Linked DNA regions of Runella sp. SP2. The protein of the gene in region 1 interacts with the protein of each later gene in a pairwise test. Links are inferred from orthologs where the notes say so. Each region holds a gene or a part of one and is shown in the gene's direction. Other genes may lie near its edges. The genes, in order: DTQ70_RS24285 and topA.

Region 1 (15,214 bases):
AGTTTCAGTATCTGAGGTGTAGTGATTACATTTGGTAAAAATCACGGAACAAAGCAAAAGTATCCATGACGAATGTCACCTACGAAGGTGAATGAAGCGGAAGAAAAGCTGCTGAAAACGGAAAATTTGAAAGCAAAACCCTTTAACTCGTAATGAATTCTCTCTACATCTTGACGATGCTCTGTGCCAATGTGGTACTGGCCGAATGGCTGACCAAATTCCCTTACCTGCGCTCAATGGGAGCGGCGTTGCTGGTGATTATCACCACGGCTATCACCGCCAATCTGGGCCTGATTCCATCGTCGAGTGAGGAAGTGCCCGTTTATGATGGTATTTTTTCGTACCTAGCGCCCCTATCTATTTTCTTTTTGATGCTCAAAGCCAACTTGCGCAGCCTCCGAAAAGCGGGAGGTGTTATGCTTTCGTTGTTTTTATTGGGGTCAATTGGGACAATTTTAGGCGTTATTGTAAGCCTACAACTTTTTGATGCTCCCCGCTCCTTGGGCGAGCTTCATTATGCCATTGCGGGCATGTTTACGGGGACTTACATCGGGGGAAGTGTCAATTTCAACGCCGTTGCGCTGCATTATGGAGTTTCCAAAGCTGGAACATTATACGCAGCAACTACGGCGGCTGATAATATCATTACGGCTATTTGGATGGTAGGAACACTGGCCATCCCCCAATTTTTGAATCGCCTTTATCCGCGTAAAAAAGCCCAAGAAACTCTAAAGTCGGCCGATTTGGACGAACAATTGAGTGAAAACGAAACTGTAGGCCCCAAAGACGTGGCGTTGTTGGTCGGGTTAGGGGTTCTGAGCATTTACCTGTCCCAGCAAATCGCCCAGTGGATTCCTTCTATCCCTGTGGTGTTGATTCAAACGACCTTGGCGTTAGGTTTGGCCCAAATTCCCGCCATTCATCAGTTGGCAGGCTCGCGGATGTTAGGGTTGTTGTGCGTCTATTTATTTTTGGCAGTTATTGGCGCTTATTGCGACATTCCTGCGCTGGTAAAAGACGGGAAATTGGCGTTTACTTTGTTGGGCATTATTACCGTTTTGGTGTTGATTCACGGAAGCATTGTTTTTGGCATAGGTGCGTTGTTAAAACAAGATTGGGACATGTTAGGCATTGCTTCTCAGGCCAATATCGGAGGCGCAAGTTCGGCGTTAGCCTTGGCCAAAAGCCTGCATCGCCCCGATTTACAGCTTCCTGCAGTACTCATTGGCGTGCTAGGAAATGCCATTGGAACGTATTTCGGGATTTGGATTGCTGAATGGATGAAGTAAAACAAAATGTAACAGTGAAGACATTCGTAAAGCACGTATTTACCAAACAGTACGGAAAAAAATTCTTAATCTGGGCAGGCATCTGTGTGGCATTCTGTGTATTGGTTATTATTAGCCCTGAGCTTGTCCCCATTTTAGTATTATGCGGAATTGCATCATTTTTTACCGTTCCTCTGGGAATCCTTCTATTATTCATTGTACCCATTTGGTACTTACTAGCACCCAATAAACATCTAGTCACGGCATTACAACTTGCTCTCCTAATGATAGGACTACCCGCCGTATCTTGGACTACCTACTTGGTGGGCGATGAAAAGGCATTAGATATTCGAGCAGAATGGCGTTACCAAGCAGCCGAGGAATTGATTGCTGAATTAGAAGAATACAAACGCAAGCATCAGACCTATCCAGTATCGACGGGAGGAGTTCCTCTTGAATTCAAATCAAGAGAAGAGTGTCGGAAGAATAACATTCGCTATACCAGTCAAGGACAGTTTTTTAGGGTTTATTTTGACTTGTCTTCTCATTCGTTTATCGTTTACAACTATACCTATTGTTCTGATTGGTCGAAAGTACCTCAAGAATCAATCGTAGGCCAACCGACTGAGCGAGCAAACTGGCGACTAATCAGTAGAGCCGATTAATTCTGGGGAGATTATATCAATGAATGGGCAAAACAGCGGCGATAAATCGTAAATTTGACCCAAAAATTAGACCGAAATAATGCACGTTACGGGTTTTACCTTTATTCGCAATGCCGTCAAGTTCGACTTCCCGATTGTGGAAGCCATCACCTCTATTCTACCCATTTGTGATGAGTTTGTGGTGGCTGTAGGAAAAGGAGAAGATGAAACGCTGGAACTCGTGCGGCAGATTGACCCCCAGAAAATCCGTATCATCGAAACCGTATGGGACGAATCGCTCAAAGACGGGGGAGTAGTGTATGCCAAAGAAACGGACAAAGCCTTTCGGGCGATTTCGGCTCAAAGTGACTGGGCATTTTACATTCAGGGCGATGAGGTGGTACATGAAAATGATTTGCCCAAAATCAAGGCCGCCATGGAACGCTGGAAGGACGACAAAAACGTGGACGGGCTGTTGTTTCACTATACCCATTTTTACGGCTCGTACGACTATATCGGCGATTCGCCCACCTGGTACCGTCACGAAATCAGGGTGGTGCGCAACGACAAACGCATTTATTCGTACCGCGATGCCCAAGGATTTCGGAAAAACAACAACGAGAAGCTACGAGTGAAGCTAGTAGATGCCCGTATTTACCACTACGGTTGGGTCAAAGACCCGCGCGTGATGCAAGAAAAATACGTGCACATTCACCAATATTGGCACGGCGGAGACGTAGAAGGCCACGTGAATGTATCGGCGGAAGGTTTTGATTATTCACAAATTGACTCGTTGGCTAAGTTTACGGGAAGCCATCCGCGCGTGATGCTGCCCCGCATTCAGCGCCAAAATTGGCAGTTTAGCCACGATATTTCGCACAAAAACCTCCGTTTTAAGTACCGTCTCAAAATGTGGTTAGCACGCCTAACGGGCTGGTATATTGGTGAATACAAAAACTATAAGCTGCTCTAAAAGGAATCCATTTGACACTCTCCCCTCCTAAACTCGACACTCAAAAATGGTGGAATACGCCGATGCTGATGATTTTTTGGCCAGTCAAACCCCCGAAATTCGGCAGTTGTTGTCGTACGTTCGGCAGTTGGTGATGGTGGCGCACCCCAAAATGAGAGAGCGGTTTATGTACAACAATACCCTCTTTTTTATGTGCCTAGATTACGTTTGTTATTTTGGCAAAATTCAAAAAACCAAAGGTGTTGAGATTGCCTTCGTAAAAGGATTTTTACTCAAAGATGAAGCGGGGGTATTGGAGTCTAAAGGCCGAAAAATCATTCGTGGCATGACGTTTCAGAACCTGAAAGACTTTCAGGCGCGGGAGGAAGCGTTTTTAGAAGTGTTGCAAGAAGCCATTTTATTGAACGAAACCCAGCCCCAAAAAACCTTCGCAAAGATTATGTTTGAGCGTCGCAAAAAATAAGGGCTGCCCAAAAGCCTTTGCTTTCAGACAGCCCCCAAAAGAGAAGGACTCCGTTGTTATTTTTTCTCAGGAAGCAACACTACTTTGATAAAGTTGGCGTCGTTGAGGTACTTGTTGGCAGCAGCTTTGGTACTCTCTACGGTTACTTTGTTCAATTGTTTTTCCCAACCCAAAATATCCGTAGGGTTTTCGCCAATGCTGTACGCTCCAATCAATTGGTTTTGCCAGAATCCATTTTCTTTCATCTGAACCTCCATTGAGCGGCGAGTTTCGGCTTTAAACTTGTCAATGTCCACTTGAGTTGCGCCGTTTTTCTTGATTTCGTCCAAAACAGCCAGTGTCTTAGTCGCCAATTCTTCTACGCGCTCAGGGCCTGTACCGTATCCGATACGAACTGAAAAGCGAGGGGCAGGAGTTTTGCTGTAAGAAGCACGTGCACCAATACCGTACACACCGCTTTCTTTTTCACGAATCACCTCGATAAGCTTGATATTCAAGATTTCTTCGAGGGCGTCGAGTTGCCAGTTGTTGTCTTCGTTGTAAACATAGTCACCGCTGAAAATCAACGAAGCTTGGCTTTTTTGCTCAATTCCTTTATAGACTTTCTTGTCAAGACGTCCCGATGGAGTGCGAATGCCCAAGTCGCGGAAGCTTTCTTTTTTGTTTTGTGACGGAAGCGCACCCAAGTATTTTTCCAACAAAGGCTTCACTTCGTCCACTTTGAAACTTCCCGTGAAGAAGAACGTAAAGTCAGACGCATCAGCAAAACGCTCTTTGTAGATTTGGTACGCGCGGTCAGGATTAATCATGTCCCAACGCTCTACCGAAATAGGCTGACGGCGGAAGTTGTTGTTGCCCAAAATACGACTCAACGAATCTTGGAACACCACTTCGGGGGCAGGAGAAGCGTTGCGGTTTTGGATGGCAGAGCGCTGCGACGTCAAGAAACCTTTGATGATGTCGTCGTCTTTGCGAGGTTTAGTGAAGTATCCATACACCAATTGTAAAGCTGTTTCGAGGTCTTTAGGGCTACAGTTTCCGCTAAATCCTTCTTCGTTTTCCCCCACAAACGGGCTAACGTTGGCAACTTTACCCGTAAGGTATTTTTTCAACGCAGGCGTATTGAACTCGCCAATTCCACTTTCTTCTACCACCGCATCGGCCATGCCTGCGCTCATATAGTCTTTTTCGTCGTAAAGTGACGTACCGCCTTGGCTGCGAGCGCCAATCAAGATTTCGTCGTTTTTGAAGTCAGTAGGCTTCAATACTACTTTCACGCCGTTGCTCAAGGTCAATTCCGTCACGCCGATTTCTGGGATTTGCTTGGTAGAAACCGTACGACCAGCAGCAGGAAGGTTCTCGATAAGTGGTTTGTTGACCACCTTGTCTTCATAGGCCGTAACGTCTTTGCCTGCACCATTAATCCATTCCAAAATGGTGGCTTCGGTTGGTAATTTTGCTTTGTCTTTTTCAGAAGCAAGTACCAAAACCGTGCGATTATCAGGAATCAAGTATTTGTTGGCAAGAGCATTGATTTCTGCAATGGTGATGCCGTCTAGCTGTCCTTGCACAAATTCAAATTGAAATTCAATACCTGGAATAGGGGAATCTTCAAGAAAATTTCCCATGTATTCGTTGACGTAAGAAGCTGACTTGGTTTTGTCTTTTTCCTTGAAACGTTTTTCGGTAGCAGTGAGCAATTGCTTTTTTGTACGGTCTAATTCCGTAGCTGTAAAACCAAATTTCTTCACGCGAGCGCCTTCGTCTAACACCGCCTTAACGGCGCGTTCTAGGTTGCCATCTTTTGCCACGGCGATATTGATAAACGAATCATAATCACCAATGAAACCGCCGTAACCCGCACCCCCAAATAAGAAAGGAGGGTTGGCTTGCTGCGTTTGTTCCTGCAAACGTGCTTGGAGCATTTGGTTAAACAAATTACGCTTGATGCTTTCGCGAGAATCACCGAGCGTTTTTTCTTCCGCTTTTGGCAACTTCGTGATTATCTGCGCCATCATGTAAGGTTGTTCTGGGTCAGTTACGATGGCCACACGGGTTCCTTTAAAATCAGCTACGGGGAATTTGCCCAATGGACGAGGCTTGGTAGCCTTTGGAATCGCACCGAAACGCCCTTTAATCATTTTTTCTACTTGGTCGATGTCAAAATCCCCCACGGCAGCAATTGCTTGCAAGTCGGGACGATACCACGTTTTGTAGAAGTTACGGATGGTCTCATGGCTAAAGTTTTTCAAAATATCTTCAGTACCAATGATGTTACGCTTACCGTATTTTGAATCTCCCACCAAGATAGGAAGCCACTTGTCGCGCATCCGCTGTTGTGCCCCTTTACCACCACGGAGTTCTTCCAAAATAACGCCGCGTTCTTTGTCGATTTCAGCACCTTCAAACGTAATGTTGTGTGCCCAGTCTTCCAATACGACAAACGCTTTGTTGAAAATATCGGCTGAGTCGGTAGGGACTGGCAACTGATACACCGTTTGGTCTTGACCTGTGAAGGCGTTAAGGTCATCACCAAACTTCACCCCTGCGCGTTGGAGGTAGCTTACTAGCTCGTTTTTGGGGAAGTTTTTGGTACCGTTAAACGCCATGTGCTCGGTAAAGTGGGCGAGTCCGTTTTCTTTGTCTTCTTCTTGAATCGCCCCCACTTTGTTGATGAGGTACAATTCAGCACGTTTTTTGGGTTCTTCGTTTTTACGGATGTAATAGGTCATACCGTTGGGAAGTTTGCCGTAGCGAACTTTGGGATCCATCGGAATCGGTTTCTTGAGGTCGGTTTGGGCATTGGCTGCGGTTGCCCAGCCGAAAGCTACAGTAAGAAAGAGTAGTTTGGCTTGTTTCATAGATGTTTGAAGTCTATTTGAGAGATTGATTTGGAGGTAAAACAACTTATTTACGGAAGTGTTCATAAATTATTGTGATAAACGGTCTGAAACGAGGTTTAGAGATAATGTCCTACTTTTGAATGTTTTTTAAAGGAACGAATGTATTAGTTTTTTTTCTAAAAAGAAATAATTCTGAAATGTTATTTGACGATAGTTATAAAACCATTGAGACTCCTTCGGAAGGATTTTTTCGCGACCGAGGTAGCAAATTTTTGGCCTACGCATACCCCATCAAGACCGAAGACGACGCCAAAAGTCACCTCAACGAACTGTACGAACTACATCCCAAGGCGGTGCATCATTGTTACGCCTACCGACTAGGGCTAGACCGTACCCAATTTAGGGCTAACGACGACGGCGAACCGTCGGGGTCGGCGGGAAAACCGATTTTGAATACTATTTATGCGCACGATCTCACCAACGTATTGGTCGTAGTGGTGCGGTATTTTGGGGGAACCCTGCTGGGAGTCCCTGGCCTTATCAATGCCTACAAAGTTGCCACCGACGACGCCCTCAAAGTAGCAAAGGTGGTGACTTTGCACGTGCGTGATGTTTATACCTTGGTCTATCCTTATGAGCAAATGAACGATGTTATGAAAGTCATCAAGGCGTTTGAGCTAGTGCCCCAACACCAGCAATTTGACAACGAATGTAGCCTTCAACTCGAAATCCGAAAAACGATGCTCAACCAAGTGCTTGGCAAACTAGAAAAAATCGATTCGTTGAGATTGGAGTTTGAAGGGACTATTTAGAAAGCCATTTTTTTGGCGCTATAGCATAAAAAACAGCACCCACTTCAATAAATATTCCCATACTCAGCAGAACCCTGCCAAGTATATCGGCCGTTCCTGAGATGAAGAAATAACAACCTGCTAAAACAATGGCTATGCCAATTAAAAGAAATTTGAATCTAGTAGGCATTATTCTATTTGTTTAAAAAGTACAATTAATGGTTAGGTACAATCAACCACATTGTTATGATGAATTTCAATAGAAAATCACGTAAAAACCAAATTGTAACATTAGTTTTTTGGTAAAAAACCGTGAAACCTACATTTTAGCCCGTGAAATCTACACAGAATCGCATTTTATCAAATGTTTCACGGAGAGGTAAAAATGAAGAGAAGTACTATTTATATACTATTGGTATAGTGTATAAGTATATTTAATAAAACGACTAGAAGAAAGAACTACTGGAAAAATACAAAATTTGAAGCTTGTTGATATGTAAGATAAAATACACCGATAACGCAAGCTAATATCAACGCGCTATCGGTGTATTGTGTTTTTACAAATTCTTCAAAACCCAATCGGTCATCATTTGGTAGCGGTGAATGAGGGTATTTCCGCCGCCTATGCCGTGGTTGCGGTTGGGATAATAAAACGAATCAAACTGCTTCCCTGCTTTGATGAGGGCGTTGACAAAATCAACGGAGTTCTGGAAATGCACGTTGTCGTCGCCCGTGCCGTGAATGAGGAAAAACTTGCCCTTGAGTTTATCCACGTGCTGAATCGGCGAGTTGTCGTCGTAGCCCGCAGCGTTGTCTTGGGGGCGTTTGAGGTAGCGTTCGGTATAAATGGTATCGTAGTAGCGCCAAGTCGTGACGGGTGCGCCCGCAATTCCCGCTTTGAAATAATTGGCCCCAATCGTCATGCAAAGCGAGGTCATGTAGCCACCGTAGCTGTGGCCGTGAATCCCGATGCGGCTCGCGTCCACGTACGGGAGGGTTGCCAAGTATTTCGCCCCTTCGATTTGGTCTTCCGTTTCTAGTTTCCCAAGTTGGGCGTACGTGCACGTACGGAAAGCGTTCCCGCGCGCGCCCGTTCCGCGCCCGTCCACCGACACAATCAAGTAGCCTTTGGTTGCCAGCACTTTAAACCAGCCGATGAAGGCATTGGTCCAGGTGTCGGTGACGGTCTGCGAGCCTGGCCCACCGTAAACGTACATCAGTACAGGGTATTTTTTAGCAGCGTCGAAATTCAACGGTTTAATCATCCAACCATTTAGCTCGGAACCTTGGGTGGTGGTAAACTTGAAAAAGTTTTGGGTGGGAAGGTCGTACTCGGCCAAACGCTCGCGGAGTTTTTGGTTGTTTTCGAGCACTCGCACGGCTTGTGTGGCAGTGCTTTGGTGTAAACTCACCGTCAGAGGCTCTTGTGCCGATTGATTATATACCAAATAGTAGCTACAATCAGGGCTCATGTTGATGGCGTTATTGCCCGCTTTTTCGGTGAGTTTGACGGGTTGAGGCGCAGCCACTGGCGCGGCTTTTTTTGATTTTTTGGCCACAGGCGCCGCAAAACTCAAACTGTACAAATGGCGCTCCATGGGCGACACCATCGACGAAGTAAAATAAATCACTTGTTTTTTCTCGTCAATGCCCACAATATCAGTCACTTCCCAGTTGCCCGAAGTCAGTTGTTTGACCAGCGTGCCATTGATGTCGTACAAATACAAGTGCTTGTATCCGCTTCGCTCTGAAGTTTGGATAAACGATTTGCCGTCGGCCAAGTAGGTAAGGTCGTCAGTAAACTCCAAATCCACGTACGTTTTACTTTCTTCACTCCACACGGTTTGCGACTGCCCCGTGGTGGCATCGGCGTGCAAAATATCCAAGCGGTTTTGAAGGCGATTCATGCGCTTGAGCGACAACACATTGGCATTTTGTGTCCACTTGATGCGGGCAATGTACTGGTCGGTTTCGGGGCCAACGTCGATTTTGGCTTTTTGGTTAGTAGCCAAATGGTGTACCCAAATCTGGACTACGGAGTTGGCTTCACCCGCTTTAGGGTATTTATAGCGGTAATCTTTGGGATACAAATCACCCCAAATTTGCATGTTGTATTCAGGAACGCGGCTTTCGTCGAAACGATAATAGGCGAGTTTGGTACCATCGGGCGACCACTCAAAGGCTTTGGCAAAGCTAAATTCTTCTTCATAGACCCAATCGCAGGCACCGTTGATGATTTCGTTGCGGCGTCCATCGGTCGTAATGGCGCGCTCGGTCATGGTGGTTAGGTCGGTAATGAAAAGATTGTTATCGCGCACAAATGCTACTTTCGAGCCATCAGGCGAAAGGGTCGCGAGCATTTGTTTGCCGTTTTTAGAGAGCTGAACCAGCTTTTTGGTTTGTAGGTCGTACACGTAAAAATCGGCTTTGAACGAGCGGCGATAGATACGCTCAATGCCCGTGGTGAGCACCAGTTTTTGTTCGTTGGCGCTCAACTCGTAGCTATCAAACTGAATACTTTGGTTCGTGCCTTCGACCTTCACGGCCGTTTGGTCAAACAACGTTTCGACGGCTTCACCCGTGGCAATGCTGTATTTGACCACTTTACCTGCTTGCTGAGCAGTATAAAACCCTCCTGCTTGCATCCAATTAACACCCGTAACTGTGCGGGGAGTGAAAACAGAACCTTGTGGGCCATAAATTTCATTGAGGGTGAGGGTTTTCTTTTGGGCTTGTGATGGGCCTGCTAGGGTAGCGAGTAACAAAGCTAGCGAAACACCCCAGTTTTTAAGGGAAATAGTGGTTTTTCTCATGTACGATTGATGAATAGGTGAACTGATAAAACTCGACAAAGATAGCCAAATCTTATCCATGAACGACATCACCCATATTGAGGGAAAAAAGTATCTTTGGGGGCTGTTTTGGAAACATACAACCACCAACGGATAACCGTGCGAAAGCACTCAGATATGCTAAAGAAAGAACGTTACCGCCAATTAATCGAACATTTCTCGCAAAAATTCCCGCAAGCCGAAACCGAATTGCACTACACCAATCCCTATGAATTGTTGGTGGCGGTTATTATGTCGGCACAATGTACCGACAAGCGGGTAAACATGGTGACGCCAGCGTTGTTTGAGCGTTATCCAGATCCGCAAGCATTGGCCGATAGCACCTCTGATGAAGTTTTTCAGTACATTCGAAGTATTTCGTATCCCAATAATAAAGCCAAACATTTGGTAGGAATGGCGCGAATGCTGTTAGATAAATTTGGCGGGGAAGTGCCCAGTTCGATTGAAGAACTTCAGCAAATGCCAGGCGTGGGGCGAAAGACCGCCAACGTCATTGCTTCCGTCATTTATAATCAACCAGCCATGGCCGTTGATACGCACGTTTTTCGGGTATCGCACCGATTGGGCTTGGTTCCCAAAACCGCCACAACGCCGCTGGCCGTTGAGAAAGAACTCATCAAATACATTCCTGATTCGGTGATTCCTGTGGCGCACCATTGGCTCATTTTGCACGGACGCTACGTGTGTCTTGCCCGCAGCCCGCAGTGCGACAAATGCGATTTGACGCATTTATGCAAGTATTTTGAAAGCCAACAGAAGAAAAATAGTCCGAAGTAGTCAGCAATTTCGCGTATTTTTGTAGCCTACTTTCATTTTGACCACCTACTTACCGATGAAACAAGTGTATTTTACGGCAGGACCCGCAGAGATGTATCCTACCTTCGAGCAACATTTACGTACGGCTGTCGAAAACCAACTTGGCTCCATTTCGCACCGAAGCCAGAAATTCAGAGACATTTACAAGTTCACGGTCGAGCAACTCCGCGCATTGATGAACATTCCCGAATCTCACGCGATTTTCTTTACGGGGTCGGCATCGGAAGTGTGGGAGCGGATACTGCTTAATTGCGTAGAGCACGAAAGTTTTCACTTGGTCAATGGCTCGTTTTCCAAGAAATTCTACGAGTATGGAGTTTCCTTGCGGAAATTTGCCCACAAACAAGAAAAGCCGTTTGGTGAGGGGTTTGATTATGGCGAAGTAGAAGTTCCCGAATACGCCGAGGTGATTTGTGTGACTCAAAATGAAACGAGTTCGGGTGTTCAGATGCGCGAACCTGATATTCATAAATTGAAGCGGAGCAATTCTAAGAAATTGATTGCGGTTGACATGGTTTCGTCGGCGCCTTATCCCGAATTGGACTTTGGGGTGATTGATACGGCTTTCTTCTCGGTACAAAAAGCCTTTGGCTTGCCTGCGGGGCTAGGGGTATGGATTGCCAACGACAAATGTCTTACCAAGTCGGAGCGGTTGAATAAGTACGATGACATCACGATTGGGGCACACCATAACCTTCCTGCGCTTTGGAAAAATTTCAAAACCTACGAAACCCCCGCTACCCCCAACGTATTAGGCATTTATCTGTTAGGTAAAATAGCCGAAGACCTCAACGCCATCGGAGCGGATGTGGTTCGTAAGCAGACCGAAGAAAAATACAAGGTTCTTAATAAATACGTAGAAACAAGCAATGTGTTTAGCCCAGCCGTAGCTGAGGAAAGACACCGTTCTCGGACGGTTGTGGTAGCCAATACCAGCAAGTCATCGGCAGAAGTAATTGCGGAAGTGAAAAAGGCTAATATGGTGGTTGGAAGTGGCTACGGGCCTTTCAAAGATAGCCAGATTCGCATTGCTAATTTTCCAGCGGTTTCGCTTGAGCAAGTGGAATTGCTGATTGAAGAATTGAAAAAATTAAAGAATTAACCCGTCTTCCGCCGTCAGACGATAGTCAGACGGCGGGTTCGGCGATAGTCTGACGGCAAAAGTAGTCGATAGTCAAACGACAGAGGTAGGCGATACTCAGAAGGAGGGTAGTCAGACGATAGTCTGACTACCGTTTCATCGTCTGACTTTTATTTTGTCACAACAAAAAAACGCCCTGCCAATGCGATAAAGCTTCGTTGTTCGTTTTTGGTGTATCTTTGGCCGAAAATTGGGACGTATGAAGTCGAACCTTGCACGCATTGCTCTTTTTATTGGGATTTTAGTCGGGATAAATGCCATCGCAGCATTTGTTTTTTTTCGTTGGGATTTGACCCAAGAAAAACGTTACACTATCTCGGACGCTACTAAAAAACTCCTCCAAAACTTGGATCACCAAGTGGTGATTAAGGTTTATCTGACGGGCGACTTTCCCGCAGGTTTTGAACGTTTGGAACGCGCCATTCAAGAAACCCTAGAATCATTTGCTGATTATGGCGGAGGCAATGTGGCCTATCGTTTTATTGAACCTACTGATCCCAAACTTCAGGAAGAACTCATTGGTAAAGGCTTGATTCCGACCAATTTGTTTGCCAACGAAGAAGGAAAACGTACCGAACGCTTGGTGTTTCCAGGGGCTGTTTTGGTATATGAAGGCAAGGAATATCCCGTCCAACTACTCAAAGGGAATAAGTCAGCTACGTCGGAAGAACAACTCAATCAATCGTACGAAGGGGTAGAGTTTGAGTTGGCATCGGCGATACGCCGATTGGCGCAAAAAGACCGCAAGCGAATCGGGGTTTTGGTAGGTCATACCAAGGTTCCGCCTCCACGTTTTTCAGATTTTTTGGCCAACCTCCAGCAGAATTACGACCTTTACTTTGATATTCAAAACCCCGACAATTGGGACAAAGGTGACTTGTTGGTAATTCCCAAACCTGATAGCCCTTTTAGCGAAGATGAAAAGTACCGCCTCGACCAGTTTGTCATGCGTGGAGGAAAACTACTACTATTTGCCGACGGCGCGCGGGTTGATAGTGTAAGTTTGGAGGGGACGTTTGCGCAGCCCTTGGACGTCAATCTCGATGATTTGTTGTTCAAATACGGGTGTCGAATCAATCAGAATTTAATCAAAGATTTGAGCTGTGCCATGATTCCCCTCAACGTGGGTAACATGGGAGACAAACCGCAGATTCAGCCCATGCCATGGCGCTTTTTTCCCTTAATCAATAACTTTGGAAAACACCCGATTGTCCGCAATCTGGATGCTCTTTATGCGCGTTTTCCCAGCAGTATCGATACCATTCAGGTGGACGGTATCAAGAAAACGCCACTGCTTCTAACCTCGCGCTATACCCAGCTACGCAAAGCGCCTGTGTTGGTAGGTTATAACGAAGCTCGTCAGCAACCCGACCCGCGTGAGTACAACGCAGGTGAAAAGCCGATTGCGGTGTTATTGGAAGGCTCGTTTTCGTCGTTGTACAATAATCGTTTGTTGCCCAACGACCCACGTACAAAATCGTTTTTGGGAAAAAGCAAGCTGACCCAAATGATTGTAGTATCTGATGGTGATTTGATTGTGAATGACATTGATTACAAACGCAATGCCCCTTTGCCTTTGGGTTACGATCGCCTTTCAGGAAATACGTTTGCTAACCGTGATTTTGCGTTGTACGCGGTAGATTACTTGGCTGATTCTGAAGGGTTAATCACGGCAAGAAACAAACAAGTAACGCTGCGACCGTTGGATAAACTGCGCCTTAAAGAAGAGCGTACGCAGTGGCAATTGTTAAATTTGCTAGGCCCTTTGGTATTGATTGGTGTCGTGGGTTTGGTGTGGCAATGGAATCGTAAACGCCAATACGGAAGCTAAAATCAAAGTTCCCTGCGTACCGTGTTTGCAACGGCACGCAGGGAAAAATAAGCTAAGCAGCGAGGGTGGGGTCTTCAACCACGTCTTTTTCGACCCGCAAATTATCAATGATAAACCGCTGACGTTCGGGGGTGTTTTTGCCCATGTAATACGTCAACAATTTGGGGATAGTCGTTTCTTTTTCCAAAATCACGGGTTCGAGGCGAATGTTTTCACCAATAAACTTTCCAAACTCTTCGGGAGAGATTTCCCCAAGCCCTTTGAATCGCGTGATTTCTACCTTTTTGTTACCTCCTAGTTTTTTGAGTGCCTTTTGGCGTTCTTCTTCGCTGTAACAATAAATGGTCTCTTTGTGATTTCGGGGATTTCGGACGCGGAAAAGTGGCGTCTGTAAAATGTACAAATGCCCGTTTCGGACTAAATCAGGGAAAAATTGCAAGAAAAACGTCAACATCAACAAACGAATGTGCATCCCGTCCACGTCAGCATCGGTCGCAATCACAATGCGATTGAAACGTAAATTTTCCAGCCCCTCTTCGATATCTAAAGCGTGTTGAAGGAGGTTGAATTCTTCGTTTTCATATACCACTTTTTTGGTTAAACCAAAGCAGTTCAGTGGTTTACCTCGTAAGCTGAAGACCCCTTGGGTTTGTACGTTACGCGATTTGGTAATCGAACCACTCGCCGAGTCTCCTTCGGTGATAAACAAGGTCGTTTCGTAACGGTCGTCCGATTTTACGTCTGGCAGGTGAATGCGGCAATCACGTAGTTTTTTGTTGTGCAAACTGGCTTTTTTGGCCCGTTCGTTCGCCAATTTTTTGATACCCGCTAATTCTTTCCGCTCGCGTTCTGATTGCTCAATCCGTTTTTTCAATGCTTCCTTAACCGCTGGATTCATGTGAAGGAAATTGTCGAGCTTTGCTTTGAGAAAGTCGTTAACAAATGTCCGTACGGTAGGGCTATTGGGATCGGGAGAGATATTGCTTGAGCCTAGTTTAGTTTTGGTTTGGGATTCAAAAACAGGTTCTTGTACCCGAACGCTAACGGCGGCTATGATAGATGCCCGAATGTCTTCTACGGCATAGTCTTTGCCGAAGTGGTCGCGGACGGTATCGACCAGCGATTGCCTAAATGCCATTAAGTGAGTGCCGCCTTGGGTGGTATATTGACCATTTACGAACGAGTAATACTCTTCTCCGTATTGGTTGCCGTGCGTCATCGCAATCTCAATGTCCGAGCCTTTGAGGTGGATAATAGGGTAGCGAATCGAATCTTCGTCGGTTTTATTACGGAGCAAGTCGAGCAAACCGTTCTGAGAAACGAACTTTTGCCCGTTATAGTTGATGGTGAGGCCAGCGTTGAGATAACAATAGTTCCAAATCATGTTATCTAAAAACTGCGGGATGTAGTGGTAATTTTTGAAAATGGTATTGTCAGGCTCAAAAATCATCAAGGTGCCGTTGCGTTGGTTGGTATCTTCTTCGCCCGATTCTGTTACAATTTCACCTTTGCGAAATTCGACCCATTTGGTTTTTCCTTCGCGGAAAGACTGCACTTTGAAATAAGACGAAAGGGCATTGACAGCCTTTGTC
Region 2 (15,491 bases), 5.5 Mb from region 1 along the record:
TAAGGCCAACACAAACGACTTTTGCTGTCCTTGCGAACCAAATTTCCGTAGTGCTACCCCGTCCATTTCAAACCCAAAATCATCTTTGTGGATACCCATGAGTGTCCGCTGAGCGTTCAAATCGCGGGTGCGGTGTTCCCGAAATAGCTCACGAAAATCCAGGTTTTCGACTTCTGATTCGTACTTAATCGTTACCGACTCTCGCCCTTCTCCCAAAAACGAATAATAGTGTTGCACCAACGGTTCAAAACCTTCCAAAAAGCGCTGACGGCGTTCAAAAATTCGGTTAGCGAGCGCAACAAGTGGCTCGTCGTACGTATCAAGCAAATCATCGTCCACGTAGCGGCGGTCGTAAAATAGCTTCAAAACGCCGTTGCGTTGCGCCAATAATTTATTGTATTGAAGCAAATCTTGGAGATATTGTTGGTCAAGCTGCGACAATACTCCGTCAAAAAAACGGCGTCGTTCTTCGCTCCCATCGCGGACTAAATCCGTATCGTTTGGCGCTACCAACACCACAGGGTACAGCCCAATGTGGTCGCTGATACGCTCATACGGCTTTTTGTCGGACAAAATTACTTTTCGTTGTCCACGCTGCAAACTGCACGTAATTTGGACAGTTTTATGATCTTTCCAGAATACCCCATCCACCATCATAAAATCAGCTTCGTGCTGAATGCTAAAAGCATCTTGCACCTGAAACGCGCTTTTGGTCAGCCCCAACCAATAAATAGCATCGAGCAAATTGGTTTTGCCACTACCGTTTTCCCCCACGATACAGTTGAGGGAACGACTAAACTCAAAACGTCCCTCCTCGTAGTTTTTAAATCCCATAAGTTGGAGTTTTTCTAGGTATAGCTGTGGCATTGAATGGTTTTATGCTTAATTTCGCGTGGCAAAGATAGAACAGTCAACAGTTCACCGTTCATTGTTTGACCAGAAAACCTTATTTATTGTAAAAAATGGCAACCAAAACCAAAGCAACCCCAGCTAAAATAACCCATCCCAAAGAGAGATACATGTATTGGTATGAGTCGATGTTGCTTCAACGTAAGTTTGAAGAAAAAGCAGGACAACTCTATGGGCAACAAAAAATACGTGGTTTTTGTCACCTTTATATTGGTCAGGAAGCCTGCTCTTCAGGAAGTGTCAGTGCCCTTACCAAAGACGACAAGTGGATTACAGCTTACCGCGACCACGGCTTCCCATTAGCGCTAGGAACAGACCCCAAAGCTGTTATGGCCGAGTTGTACGGAAAAGCAACGGGTACCACCAAAGGAAAAGGTGGTTCAATGCACATTTTTGACAAAGAGCATAATTTCATTGGCGGCCATGGTATCGTAGGAGCGCAAATTCCACTAGGTGCTGGTATTGCTTTTGCGGAAAAATACAACAAAACATCAAATCTTTGTATGTGCTTTTTTGGTGACGGAGCCGTTCGCCAAGGTGCACTACACGAAGCATTCAACATGGCAATGACGTGGAAACTCCCCGTGATTTTCGTCGTTGAAAACAACGGATACGCCATGGGTACGTCGGTCAATCGTACTTCTAACGTGACCGATTTATATACCATTGGCGAAGGTTACGATATGCCATCAGAACCCGTGGATGGCATGGATGTAGAAGCCGTACACGATGCTGTTAGCCGTGCTGCTGAGCGCGCTCGCCGTGGCGATGGCCCTACTTTCCTCGAATTCAAAACGTACCGTTACCGTGGTCACTCCATGTCTGACCCTCAAAAATACCGTACCAAAGAGGAGGTAGAAGAGTACAAAAAGCGTGACCCAATCGAAATGACGAAAGACCGTATTTTGACAAATGGCATCGCTACCGAAGAAGAACTTGCGGCGATTGATGCCAAAATCAAGCAAATTGTAGAAGAGTCTGTAAAATTCTCGGAAGAGTCTCCGTGGCCAGATCCATCTGAAATCTTCACGGATATGTACGTAGAACCTGATTATCCGTTTATTGTTGATTAGCCAATAGTCGATAGTCCATAGTAATTTTACCATCGACTGTGGACTATCGACTATCTCAAAAACCATGAAAACGTTAGGAAGGTATTTTATTTTTTTAGGGTCTTTGCTACGAAACCGTGAGAAGTTTCGGGTCTATGTAAAGTTGGTACTCGACGAATGTATTGAGATTGGTATCAATTCCGTCTTTATCGTGGCGATTGTGGCGACCTTTTTGGGAGCAGTAACTTGCGTCCAAACGGCCGACAACTTAGTAAGTCCTTTTGTTCCCAATTACATCATTTCGCTCATTGTGCGCGACAGTAGTATTTTGGAATTCGCCCCCACTATTACCTGTATTGTACTTTCAGGAAAAGTAGGTTCTCACATTGCAGGTGGACTGGGTACCATGCGTATTACGGAGCAAATCGACGCCCTTGAAGTAATGGGTATCAACTCCATTTCGTACTTGGTTCTCCCCAAAATCGTAGCGGCCATCGTCATGTTTCCCATGTTGGTCATCCTTTCGGGTTTTCTTTCAATCTTTGGAGGATACGTTGCAGGCGTAGCCACGGGCGTAATTACCCCTGAAGATTATATTCGCGGTTTACGTTTCGATTTCCGTACGTTCAACATCCCTTTTGCCCTCATTAAATCAATCTTTTTTGCCTTTTTGATTACGTCAATCTCTTCCTTCAAAGGCTTTTTTACCCAAGGTGGAGCACTCGAAGTGGGGCAAGCTTCTACCGCAGCCGTGACCAACAGCTGTATTGCCGTTTTGATTGCCGATTATTTGCTCGCCCAACTTTTGCTTTTGTAAAGAACGTGTCGTCTGTGAGTCAGGTTGCTTACAACCTGACATTATCCCGTTTTTGAATCGGGTTGTGAGCAACCCGACTCACAAGGGCTCACAACCTAACCTCTTTCTACCAAATAATTTCTTCCAACCCACGCCCGCGAAGATAATTATTGGCTTGGCTAAAGTGTTTGGTTCCGAACCATCCGCCACTGTTGGCCGACATCGGCGAAGGGTGTTTAGCCTTCAATACAAAATGGCGTTTGGGGTCAATTATCTTTCCTTTATCTTGCGCATATCGCCCCCAAAGCATAAACACCACCCCTTCTTTTTTGTCGTTGATACACTTGATGACGGCATCCGTAAAAAGCTCCCAGCCACGCCCTTGGTGCGAGCCTGGGCTTGCTTCTCGTACAGTTAGGGTTGAATTGAGCAGCAATACTCCTTGCTCAGCCCAACGTTCCAAATTACCCGATGCTGGAAAAGGTTGCCCAAGGTCTTCTTGGATTTCTTTGAAAATATTAATGAGTGATGGCGGTTTGGTGACCCCGTCATTAACCGAAAAGCACAAGCCATTGGCTTGTCCGCGCCCGTGGTAAGGATCTTGTCCCAAAATCACCACTTTCGTTTGGTCAAACGGACATTTATCAAAAGCATTAAACATCAGTTTTCCAGGCGGATAGACTTGTTGGGTTTTGTATTCCTCTCGTACAAATGCCACCAAATCAGCAAAATACGGCTGCTCAAACTCCGATTGCAAATGAGCTTTCCACGAAGCGTCAATTTTAACGTCCATTTTTCTAATTTTTGCGTCAACTATTGGTTTTTCAACTACAACGACCTAATTTTGGTTACAAAGTTAGGAAAGTATCAAACAACCATGACATCAGCGATAACAGAAGGTGTGAGAGTTAGCGTTTTGACGCAGTATCAGCCCGAGTATTCGAGCCCAGCGCAAGCTCATTTTGTGTTTACGTATCGCATTACCATCGAAAACCACAGCGAGCATACCGTTCAGCTTCTACGCAGGCATTGGCATATTTTTGATTCCAATGGTACCATTCGGGAAGTAGAAGGGGAAGGCGTAGTGGGTCAACAACCCACGCTCGAACCTGGCGAAATTCACGAATACGTATCGGGCTGCAACCTACGTACTAGCATTGGCAAAATGGTGGGGACTTATCTCATGGAACGCCTTGTGGATGGAAAGCAGTTTAACGTTGCCATTCCCGAATTTACCATGATTGCGCCCTATCGTTTGAATTGAGTGCTTACGCCCAGTTAATTGTTATCTGTTAACCGTTAATCGTAGTGTTTTTCAGACATTTAGTCGCAATTTTAGCCTCAATTGATTTTGCACTTTTACTTAAAGAAATTTATTTGTAAAACTCTGTGCGGATGAATGAAACGAAAGCACTTTTGCAGCTTTTTAGCTTTATTCTCCTAGGAGTTTTTGCCACAGTCTGTGGAATTTTCTTGACTGTAATAGCCATTTTTTTAAATCTATCCAACGCTCCAATCTCTCCTCAATCAACATTATATTGCGGCACCCTCACGTATGATTCTTCTTCAGCAGTCTCTCACCTTGATTCTACCGAAGTAAAAGGATTTTACTTATTTGAACAGCATTGTAAAAGTTGTCATTCTTACAAAGATGAAATTCTAGTAGGCCCTGGTTTAAGAGGAATTCAAGAAAGAAGAAATACCAAATGGATTATTGAATGGGTAAAAAATTCAAAAGATAAATTAACCAAAGGAGACTTGTATGCTGTAAAACTTTATGAACAATACAATCGGGCAGAAATGCCTTCCTTTGAACACCTGTCTCAAACAGATATTTTAGCCGTTCTAGCTTTTGTAGAAGCAGCAAATAATTAAAAATCTCCGTTTTAACCCCCTACTTATTTTGCAATTACGTTCGCTTTTCAACTACTTTTTGAAAGCTCAAGACGAGCACGGACTTCACTCTCCGTTTGTATTTGATTTGTACCTCAATACAATAAAAAAAGACGCCCAACATCCTTCTTTCGAGGCCATTGAAGCCATCCGCCAAACAATGCTTCATAGCCAAGAGACCCTCAAAATCACGGACTACGGCGCAGGTTCTCGGGTCAATGCTTCTTCTACTCGACAAGTAAAAGACATTGCCCAGCATTCCAAAAAATCGGCGCGGTTGGCGCGGTTGTTCTATCGCCTCATTCAGCGTTTTGAGTATAATTCTATTTTTGATTTAGGCACGTCACTTGGGCTGACAACGCTCTACATGGCGCAAGCCAATCCCTCGGCTCAAATTACTACCTTTGAAGGCTGCCCCGAAACGGCAAGCGTTGCCCAGCAAAATTTTAAGACCTGGGCCAACCGTGCGTTATCAACTCAGCAACCGTTACCCATTCAGACGGTAGTAGGAAATTTAGACGAGGCACTTCCCAAAGCCGTTGAAGACGCCCAAAGCCTTGATTTTGTCTTTTTTGACGCCAATCATCGCTACGAACCTACAATAAGATATTTTGAGACGTGCTTAACCAAAGCGCACAACGATAGTCTCTTCGTTTTTGACGATATTCACTGGTCGCCCGAAATGGAACAAGCGTGGGAATACATCAAAGCTCACCCATCCGTTTCAGCCACCATCGACTTAGCCGCCGTGGGTTTAGTTTTTTTTCGGCAACAGCAACGCAAACAGCATTTTGTGCTTCGTTGGCCGTTTTGGAAGTAAAAACAAATGGGCAAAAGGCAAGTTGGCAAAGGGCAATCTAAAGCGCGACAAACTCTACTCGGCGGTTTTTCTTGCGGTTTTCTTCAGAAGTATTGGGGGCAATGGGGTCAAGTGGCCCTCGGCCTCGGCTTTCGAGGCGGTCAGCGCTGATGCCCTTTGTTTTTAAGTATTCGACTACTGCTTGGCAACGCTCCCGCGAAAGTTTGACGTTCAAGTCAAAGTCACCAGCATTATCGGTGTGCCCACGTATCTCGATTCGTGCCGTTGGATTTTTTTGCAAAATCGCCACCAGTTCATCCAACTGTGGTGCCGACTCGGGACGTAGCACGGGGCTACTTTGATCAAAATAAATATTGTTTAGCGTAATTACCTTCCCTTTAACCAGCTCACTGAAAGGCGATGGTGCAGGTGGTTTGGGTAGTTCTTTAGTAAACACCGACGTTCTAGGTGGTTCATTGGTCACAGCAGTAGCCTTTGGAGCAGCAGGGGGCGGCGTGGTCGCTACTGCAGGAGGTGGCGTAGGGGTTGGCACGGGTGGTGCAGGAGCAGCGGGGGAAGCCGTTTTATCCAATCGGTACGTTAATTCATACGATTTACCAGTCAGAGCCGTTTCTATCGTTATTTTTTTGGTATCAGGGGTGAATCCTTTGGCCGATGCCTCCACTTCCAGTTGCTCTTCGGCATCGTAGGTCAGTTCAGTAAAACCATCTTTTAGGGCCATAAACTCAACGTCATTATTGCTTTTGGTACGTACATTGAGAATACTTCCGATAATGGGGCGGTCAGTTGCTTTATCTAACACCCTAATTTTCAGTACCGATGGTTTTATTTTTTGAAGCTCAAACCCCAACACACGGTCGTGCTTGATGTCGTTGATATTGGCCGAAGCCTCGGTGTATCCTTTGGCCGTCACGTATATGCTAACGACGGTATTGGGCAAGACATTGATGGAAAAGTTTTTATCGGCGCTGTTAAATTTGGGTTCAAATTCTTGACCCGTTTTTGAATCTTTGGTTCTCAATTTAACCCGTGTAAGCAGCGCATTTGTTTCCACGTCTCGAATCGCAAAGGTGACCTTAATCAATCCCGACTGTTTTTCTGAGTCAACAATCTGGGCATCTTTAACCTTTAATTCCCCTTTACTATTATCCAACGTCGATTTCACGACCGTTTCTTTGGTCTTTTTAGGTTTGACCGTATCAGCAACGGTCACCGAAATTTCCTCTTTTTTGGTAAAATAACGGGTTGGGAGAGCAAATGAGCCCCATGCTCCTCCTACACACACCCCCACTAAAAGCAACATCGTCTTCATACAGGCCAAATATCGGGCTTATTTTTTGTTCATCAAACAGTTTTTTAGTGCGGTTTTAGCCGCAAATTACTGTCTATCGTGGCTTACGATTTGATAGTCAGATATTCTTGTTTTATTTTGCAAATCAATAGTTAGTAAGCCAACTTGTATTTCTAGGTCAATAGTAAACGATAAAAATGACTCACCCATCTGATACCCGTGCTTATTTTTTTAAAATCGACACTACCATTAAAAAAATCAGGAACGTCCTGCAAAAGCGTTTTAATGAAGCAGGCTTTGACCTGACCGTGGATCAGTGGGTGCTTATCGACCATGTGGCTCGCAACGAAGGCATCAGCCAAAATACCCTTGCTGAGCTTACCACCAAAGATGCCCCTACCGTTACTCGTATCCTGGATTTACTCGTTAAAAAAGATTTGGTCGAGCGGCGCATGTCGGAAGAAGACCGTCGGAAGTTTAATATTTATTTAAAACCCGAAGGCCAAAAGACCTTTGAAACAGTGTTGCCTGTGGTAAAAGAGATTCGTCGGCAAGGCTGGGGGCAACTCAGCGAGGAAGATTACGGGCATTTTGTTCGGATTATGGACTCAATTTATCAAAATTTCAGCGACTAGGCAGTTCGCTTTTTAGTTAAAAAATTGCCTTTTCTAGCATTATTTATTAGCAGTTAGTACCTGTTTAACCCCTTAAATCATCTGCCCAAAATAAGGATTTAATATTTTTTACATAAAACCCTCCTATATTTGAAGGCAGAATTGGGACCAAACACACCCTCCATGTCAAAAAACTTAGTAATAGTAGAGTCACCGGCCAAGGCCAAGACCATTGAAGGATACCTCGGGAAAGACTTCACCGTCAAGTCCAGTTTTGGGCACGTACGTGACTTACCCGATAAAGATTTAGGGGTAGATGTCAAGAATGGTTTCCAACCCCTCTACGAAGTATCGCCTGATAAAACCAAAGTTATCAACGAGTTGAAAAAGCTTGCCAAGTCTTCCGAAGAAGTATGGCTCGCTACCGACGACGACCGTGAAGGAGAAGCCATTTCGTGGCACCTCAAAGAAGCATTAGGCTTGTCTGATGGCACCAAGCGGATTGTTTTTAGGGAAATTACCAAAACGGCCCTACAAAAAGCGATTCAAAGTCCACGTGCGATAGACATGGATTTGGTTAACGCCCAACAGGCCCGTCGAATCCTCGACCGCCTTGTAGGCTACGAGCTTTCGCCTGTCTTGTGGCGTAAAATCAAAATCGGCAACAACAGCGCCCTCTCAGCAGGGCGGGTGCAGTCGGTGGCGGTACGCCTCATCGTAGAACGCGAGCGAGAAGTAGAAGCCCACGAGTCGAAATCAACTTACAAAGTAACGGCACGTTTCGATTTGGCAGGGGGAAAAGTATTGGAAGCCGAACTTCCTAAAAACTTTGAAACCGAAGCCCAAGCACGCGCTTTTTTGGAAAAATGCAAGGGCGCGACGTTTAGCATCCGTAACTTGGAAGTTAAACCTGCCAAAAAATCGCCCGCTCCGCCATTTACCACCTCTACTTTGCAACAAGAGGCTTCGCGAAAATTGAGTTTTTCGGTGGCCCAAACCATGACGGTAGCTCAAAAACTCTACGAAGCAGGTAAAATATCCTACATGCGTACGGACTCTACCAACTTATCGGAAGAGGCACTCCAAAAAGCGAAAGACCAAATTACGACCGAATACGGCGACAAATACCACCAACAGCGGGTTTTCAAGACCAAATCGGAATCAGCACAGGAAGCCCACGAAGCCATTCGTCCGACCAATTTTGGAGAACTTAAAGCCAGTAGCGACCGCAACGAGCAGCGTTTATATGAGTTGATTTGGAAACGTGCCATTGCGTCTCAAATGTCTGATGCGCAGTTGGAACGTACAATTGCTACCATTGGCATTTCAACTACTGCGGAAGAACTCGTAGCTCAAGGAGAGGTCATCAAATTTGATGGTTTCTTAAAGGTATATCTGGAATCGAAAGACGACGAAGAAGAAGATACCAAAGGAATGCTTCCTCCGCTCAACATTGGGCAGGTGTTGGCCTTAAATATCCTTAAAGCAACTGAGAAGTTTTCCCGTCCAAAACCACGCTACACGGAAGCGAGTTTGGTGAAGCAACTGGAAGAAATGGGCATTGGGCGACCATCAACCTATGCGCCTACGCTTTCGACCATCATTCGCCGCGAATACGTGGTAAAGCAAGACAAAAAAGGACAAGAACGTGAGTATAATGAGCTTTCTCTGCGCAACGACCAGCTTACCGAAACCAAAGGTAAAGAGACGTTTGGAGCCGAAAAAGCCAAGCTATTCCCCACCAATACGGGGATGGTGGTGAATGACTTTTTGGTGGACTTATTCCCCGATGTCGTTGATTTCTCTTTTACGGCCAATGTCGAAAAAGAATTTGACGAAATTGCCGAAGGTAAACTGTCGTGGCAACAAATGATTGATGGTTTCTACCAAGGTTTTCACCAAAAAATCGGGGATGTAGAAGGTTCAAACATTGTAAAGAAAAACACAGTTCGCGACCTAGGACTTGACCCTAAAAGTGGGAAGCCCGTTTCGGCACGTATTGGCAAATTTGGCCCATACGTTCAGATTGGCGAAAACATCGAAGGTGAACCCAAACCACAATACGCCAACCTCAAAAAAGGGCAGTTGGTAGAAACTATTTCGCTCGAAGAAGCCCTCGAACTCTTTGCGCTGCCACGCGAGGTTGGTTTCTTTGAAGATAAACCAATGATTGTGGGAGTAGGTAAATATGGCCCTTACGTGAAGCATGACGATAAGTTTTATTCACTCGACCGCAATGATGACCCTTATACCGTAGGCGAAGAGGCGTGTGTGCTGGCCATTAAGCTCAAACGCGGCGACCTTGCCAACGAAGGCGAAGGACTCGGCGAGTTGGAAGGAAAGCCAATGACCACAGGCACAGGACGATACGGGCCGTTTATCAAACACGATGACAAATACTATTCGTTGCCTAAAGGCGCTAGTTTACAACGCCTTACCCGCGAAGAAGCCTTGGAAATCATCCAGAAAAAGCGGGAAGCAGAAAGTAATAAAGTCATCAAAGAATTTCCCGAAAACACAACGGTCAAGGTACTCCGTGGCCCTTATGGCCCTTATATTGCCGTTGGAAAACGTAACATCAAAATACCAAAAGATACTGACCCAGCGTCTCTTACGTTGGAAGATTGCCTAAAACTAGCAGGTAGCTAGGGGACTTGGGAATCTCAATTTGAGCTATTTTTTGAAAGTGCGGGCGGTTATGAATAACCGCCCTTTTTTATGTAAAATTTTTGGGACAGAAAGCTTTGAAATCGCCCAAAAAACAAGTAGTTTTTAACCTAAATTGTGTTATTAACTTACTCATAATCAATACCCATTACTAAACTACTTACCATCATGGATCAACGCATTATTAACCTGTTCGACGAGTACACCCACAAACCCCTCAAGCGCGAAGATTTTTTTCAACGCCTTACTTCACTCACGGGCAGCACCGCCGCTGCCATGGCCGTTTTACCGCTTTTGGAAGTCAATTATGCCAATGCAATGACGGTCAAACGCAACGATGAGCGTCTCACGACTGAGTACGTGACCTACCCAGGTGAGGAAACCCAAATGAAAGGTTACTTAGCTCGCCCAGCAGGAACTGGTAAATACCCTGCGGTGGTAGTCATTCACGAAAACCGTGGACTTAATCCTCACATCGAAGACGTCGCTCGCCGCGTGGCTTTAGCAGGTTTTATTGCCCTTGCTCCCGATGCCCTTTCACCTTTTGGAGGAACACCCAACGGAGACGACGAAAAAGCCCGTTCTTACTTTGGACAACTCGATGCCAAAAAGAACCTCAGCAATTTCATCAAAGCTTTTGATTACTTAAAAGGCCGCGCTGATTGTACGGGTAAAACTGGCTGCGTTGGATTCTGTTGGGGCGGTGCCATGACCAATCAGCTTGCCGTCAATGTGCCCTCGCTCAACGCTGCCGTCGCCTACTACGGACGCCAAGCCGACGCAGCTGACGTTCCGAAAATCAAAGCGTCGTTGATGCTCCATTACGGCGGTCTCGACGAGCGCGTCAATGCGGGTATCCCTGCCTATGAAGAAGCCCTCAAAAAAGCAGGAACTGATTACCAAATTTTTGTGTACGAAGGTGCCCAACACGCTTTCAACAACGACACAGCACCCACTCGCTACAACGAAGCTGTGGCTAAACAAGCTTGGGAACGGACGATTGAGTTGTTTAACAAAAAATTGAAGTAAATCCTATCAAAGTGGGGTTGTAAGCACCCCTTGTCACGGGAGGTTGTGAGCAACCTCCCACACACGAGTGAGCAACCTCCTTCACCGTGCAGGCGGTTGCTCACAACCGCCTCCATCACAAGCAAAAGCCCCTCCGATTGCTCGGTAGGGGCTTTTTTCTAACGATATGGATATAATCAAAAAGCTGTTTCTAACCGCCACGGCGTCCGCCCATGCCGCCTCCACCACCTTGGCCACCGCCGTCGTTGGAGTTGTCACCGCCTTGTTTGGTATCGTCGTTATTAACGCTCTTCTTACGTTGGAAGAAGTTGCCGTCAAACGACATCTTACCAAAACGCTTGCGGAACGTAATACGGAAACCACGGTTGTACATGTAGTTGACTTGCTCCTGAGTAAATATGTTACCCGGTGTGCTGCTGCTTAAATTAGTACGCTGTTTGAAGGCATTTTGCAAGAAGTTTTCAGCCCCAAAGCCAAGGCTTGCTTGCTTTTTCTTAAATTCTTTCAAGATGTTGAAGCTGTACCCCATAAATCCACCTTGCGTTCCTTGCAACTGAATTTCACGAGCACGTCCAAATCCGAACAACTGCGCGCTCCAATCTTTGCCTAATTGATACTGTACTTGTCCAAAAAGGTTGAATGTCCAGTTTTGGTTACTGATACCCAACGCAGGGCTGTTCAACATGATATAACGCACATCAAAGTTACCGTTGATTGTCAACCCACGGGCTGGTTTTACCATCGCAAACACGTTAACTCCGTACGCACGGTTGCTTCCGATGTTTTGGAAAGTTGTTAACAAAGAGTTGTTATTCACCACTACCGTTCCTGTGCTTACACCTTGTGCCAATGTCAATTGGTTAAACAACTCTTGTCCACCACGATAACGCACCGTCTCAATTGAATTATCAGTCATACGAGTGTAAGCCGAGAAGTTCAATGTCGTTGTTTTGAAGAACGTACTCAAGTTTACTTCAAAGTTGTTAGTGTATTCAGGATTCAAGTTCGGGTTACCAAACGAGATATTGAATGGATCACTTTGTGAAACGTTTGGATTCAAGAACTGAATCGAAGGGCGCTGAATACGACGGTTATAACTGAAACGAATCGTTTTTCCCCCTTTTAAGCTTTTTGATACCGTCAAGCTTGGAATCAACGAACCAAAATCAGGCAAATCTGTCTCTGGTGCATCTTGGTACTTAGCAGCTAACTGCGTGTATTCGTAACGAAGGCCTGGTTTGAAGCCCCATTTATTCTTTGTTTGAAACAAGAAAGACAAATAACCTGAATACACGTTTTGATCGTAGCTGAATACGTTGGTACGAAGCGGATTAGCTTTCAATACACCCGTTCCTGTGCTATCGTAGTTGAAACGAAAATCACTTTCGATGTGGCGCAAAATCATTTTAGCCCCCGTTTCAATCTGTACGTATTGGCTCAAAGGATCTTGGTAGTCAATTTGTATCGTGCGCTCTTGTGTCTTGCTCTTGTTGGGATTACTTTCGCGGTAAGTGATTTCTCCTACTGACAATCCTTGATACAAATCACGCGTGTAGCTGTTATCCCCTTGGTTTTGACTAAACTGTGCCAAAACACTAAATTCTTTTCCTTCTTTCTCAAACTTGCGGGTATAGTCTAAGTTGAGGTCTAAGTTATTCCCCAAATTCTTGGTATTAATTTCGTTACCAAACGTCGGTGTTTTTACGCTATTAATGAAGCTATACGACTGCTGATTGTTTTCGAGGTTAAAAGCACGACGGCTATTGCGGGCACTGAACGTAAGGCTATTTTTAGCATCAATCGAGTAGTCTAAGCTCAACTGAACATTTCCAAAACCACCCAACTGCTGACCATCATTTTCTTGGCGTGTACGAACTACTTCACCATTTGCAAGTTGGCGGCTAATATCGATATAACCACCCGTTGGCGGGTACATCATACGGCCACCTGCATTGAGGCCAACCCCCAATTTCTTAGTACGCAGGTTGATGTTTCCAAACAAGTTGCTTGAACGGTTACCGCCTGCCATATCAACCGACCCTGTGATTCCTTGAAGGTTGTTTTTCTTGGTAATGATATTGATGATCCCTGCCGAACCTTCCGCATCATATTTTGCTGAAGGTGAGGTGATTACTTCAATTGTTTTTATTTGGTCAGAAGGAATCATTTTCAACGCATCGGCTACGCTGTTGGCAACGATGGTCGAAGGCTTGCCATTAATAAGCACGCGAATGTTTTGGCTTCCACGCATCGACACGTTTCCGTCTAAGTCCACCGAAAGCATCGGCACTTTACGAAGTACGTCTCCAGCGTCACCACCTGCGTTAGAAATATCTCTTTCGGCATTATACACCAAACGGTCCACTTTGTCTTCGATAAGGGCCTTTTCACCTTTGACCGTTACTTCAGTCAACGTTCGAACATCTGGCGGGAGGTTAACATTTCCTAAGTTTTGCTCCTTTTTACCTTTACCAATGGTCAATTTCGCAATCTCGGCGTTTTTATAACCAATGAAACTTACTACAAATTTAAAATCGCCATCTGGTACACTTTTTAGCAAAAAAGCACCTTTAACGTCGGTCACGGTTCCATCGATAGGTTTCCCTGATTTTGAATCAAAAATGGCAACAGTCGCGTACTCGACAGGTTTACCAGAGGCTGAATCCACCACAATTCCAGAAATGCGACCATTTCCTTTAGGAAGGTCAGGCATTTGTTGTTGTTGGTTCATTCCTCCCATAGGACCATTGCGATCCCCTCCTCTTCCCATACCTCCACCGCCAAATCCTCCTCCTCCTGGGAACTGAGCAGAAGCGGCGTAATTGAACCCTAAAACGGCTGTTAGAACGTAAAAAAATTTTTTCATTGATGTATGTAAAATGAGTGATTGCCTATTAGCTAGACAATATTTCAGGTACAAATGTTATCATCAATCTGTTAGCAATCAGAGAAAAACGACCAAATGCAAAGTCTGGACGACTAAATGGGGGTAAATTATAGACGAACTATTAGTCAAATAGCGGCCAATTGATGCCAAAGCCCAAAGAACGCCCCACAACGGGATAAAGGGGAGTAGAGAAATAACCACGGTTAAAAGGCCCTTGAAAACCTTGACCAGCGTTGGCCATTTTGATAAATAACCGCACACGGTTGATACGGGCATTGATAAAAAATTCCGTATAAACCACGCCTTCGGTTTTGGTCGAATTTTGAAGATGAAACTGCTGGGTTAAAGGCATATACGTATCTGCATAATACGTTGATTTATAGTGAATTTCCGCCCCTAACTGCAAGAATAATACTTTATAATAAACGAAGTCGAAAGTAGCTCTAAAGTTGGCCATGAAGCGAGGAATCCGCAGTACATTGTCGTTCGACACAAGTGTGTAGTAGGTCTGGCTCAAAAACTGAAACTTCCCAGGTTTCCATTGCGCCAGTGCGCCAACTTTTACCACACTAAAGGGTGACGTAAATTGTCGTACCACCGCTGCCGTATCATAGTAAATATAATTGCTAATTAAATGATAGTCTAGGCGCGGGCTGAAATGTACTTTTTTGGTATTGAGGTTTATCTGTCCGTAAATATTGTTGGAGTTGACCAAACGAAATTGATTATCCCAACGAAGGTGGTTGCTGTTATAATACTGTTGAAGAAAAGTAGGCGACGACAAAGACGTAAGATAACCCACAGAAAACCACTTACTTACGATATCACCTTTTATTTTAAAGTCTTTTCCTAGAAGATATTCAAATTCGGCAGTAGCTCGCTGAGTGCTATCTTTCAAATAATAAGCCAACCAAAGACCCACAAAGTTTTCAAATCTCCTGTGTTTGCTACTTCCATCTGTATTTGCCGACAAAAGAGAATCTAACACAATGCTACGTGGTATTTGGTTATGCTTTTCTACCATATTTAAGAAACGCACTCGGTAATGAGCGCGGTAATTGAAACCAAGGTAACGACCTTTTACCCCAAATTTGTTTTCAACCAACCTGAATGCCACTTCCTGGCGGGTACTTCCTGGATTGTAAATATAAGACCTAGACTGGAGGGTATTTATTTTTTGTAAAGTCGGTATTTGGTAGGTAGAATCATAGTAGTAATCATTATAAAAACCATATCGACTCCCCTGCGACAAATCGCTATCAGAATATATGTCGATGGTTCTTTTATAATCAAACACGTGATATACTTGAAACCCTTGCGCCAAGACGTACTGCTGATAAATATGCCAGTTGTTACGGCGTTCCCACGATTGCGCCGTTCTCAAAATAGCAGAAGGATTATTGTATTCTATTGTTCCGTCACTGCGAAAGTTTAGCGAATCGGGCGACATCCCACCTTGCTCGTATGCGCTGTGATTCAGGTGGTTAAACTGGCCCATTAGCAGATATTTCTCATCTTTGGAACGATAATTTC

Evidence for each region.
Region 2: the proteins of DTQ70_RS24285 (region 1) and topA interact in binary tests that used the Escherichia coli proteins (3 or more experiments, as listed by UniProt). The link is inferred for Runella sp. SP2 from one-to-one orthologs.

What each region holds. Positions count from the first base shown.
Region 1 is NZ_CP031030.1:6,014,878-6,030,091, forward strand. What follows is about bases 5,348-8,195. They hold DTQ70_RS24285 (YigZ family protein), read left to right. Parts: upstream 5,348-6,388; coding sequence 6,389-7,003; downstream 7,004-8,195. Other genes in these bases: DTQ70_RS24280 (pitrilysin family protein), read right to left, coding at 5,348-6,209; DTQ70_RS30870 (hypothetical protein), read right to left, coding at 6,996-7,172; DTQ70_RS24290 (S9 family peptidase), read right to left, coding at 7,540-8,195. In the rest of the region: DTQ70_RS24260 (DUF819 domain-containing protein), read left to right, coding at 153-1,289; DTQ70_RS24265 (hypothetical protein), read left to right, coding at 1,304-1,933; DTQ70_RS24270 (glycosyltransferase family 2 protein), read left to right, coding at 2,013-2,885; DTQ70_RS24275 (DUF1801 domain-containing protein), read left to right, coding at 2,932-3,348; more of DTQ70_RS24280, read right to left, coding at 3,405-5,347; more of DTQ70_RS24290, read right to left, coding at 8,196-9,795; nth (endonuclease III), read left to right, coding at 9,952-10,611; DTQ70_RS24300 (aminotransferase class V-fold PLP-dependent enzyme), read left to right, coding at 10,667-11,752; gliding motility-associated ABC transporter substrate-binding protein GldG, read left to right, coding at 11,991-13,622; DTQ70_RS24310 (DNA topoisomerase IV subunit B), read right to left, coding at 13,675-15,214.
Region 2 is NZ_CP031030.1:527,645-543,135, reverse strand. What follows is about bases 7,167-10,291. They hold topA (type I DNA topoisomerase), read left to right. Parts: upstream 7,167-7,558; coding sequence 7,559-10,024; downstream 10,025-10,291. Other genes in these bases: DTQ70_RS02085 (dienelactone hydrolase family protein), read left to right, coding at 10,211-10,291; DTQ70_RS02095 (MarR family winged helix-turn-helix transcriptional regulator), read left to right, coding at 7,167-7,396. Also shown: DNA replication/repair protein RecF, read right to left, coding at 1-867; pdhA (pyruvate dehydrogenase (acetyl-transferring) E1 component subunit alpha), read left to right, coding at 963-1,982; DTQ70_RS02125 (ABC transporter permease), read left to right, coding at 2,047-2,778; ung (uracil-DNA glycosylase), read right to left, coding at 2,885-3,550; Co2+/Mg2+ efflux protein ApaG, read left to right, coding at 3,635-4,021; DTQ70_RS02110 (cytochrome c), read left to right, coding at 4,153-4,632; DTQ70_RS02105 (O-methyltransferase), read left to right, coding at 4,661-5,470; DTQ70_RS02100 (OmpA family protein), read right to left, coding at 5,508-6,782; more of DTQ70_RS02095, read left to right, coding at 6,959-7,166; more of DTQ70_RS02085, read left to right, coding at 10,292-11,071; DTQ70_RS02080 (TonB-dependent receptor domain-containing protein), read right to left, coding at 11,262-13,937; DTQ70_RS02075 (putative porin), read right to left, coding at 14,080-15,491. UniProt on the Escherichia coli protein: Releases the supercoiling and torsional tension of DNA, which is introduced during the DNA replication and transcription, by transiently cleaving and rejoining one strand of the DNA duplex.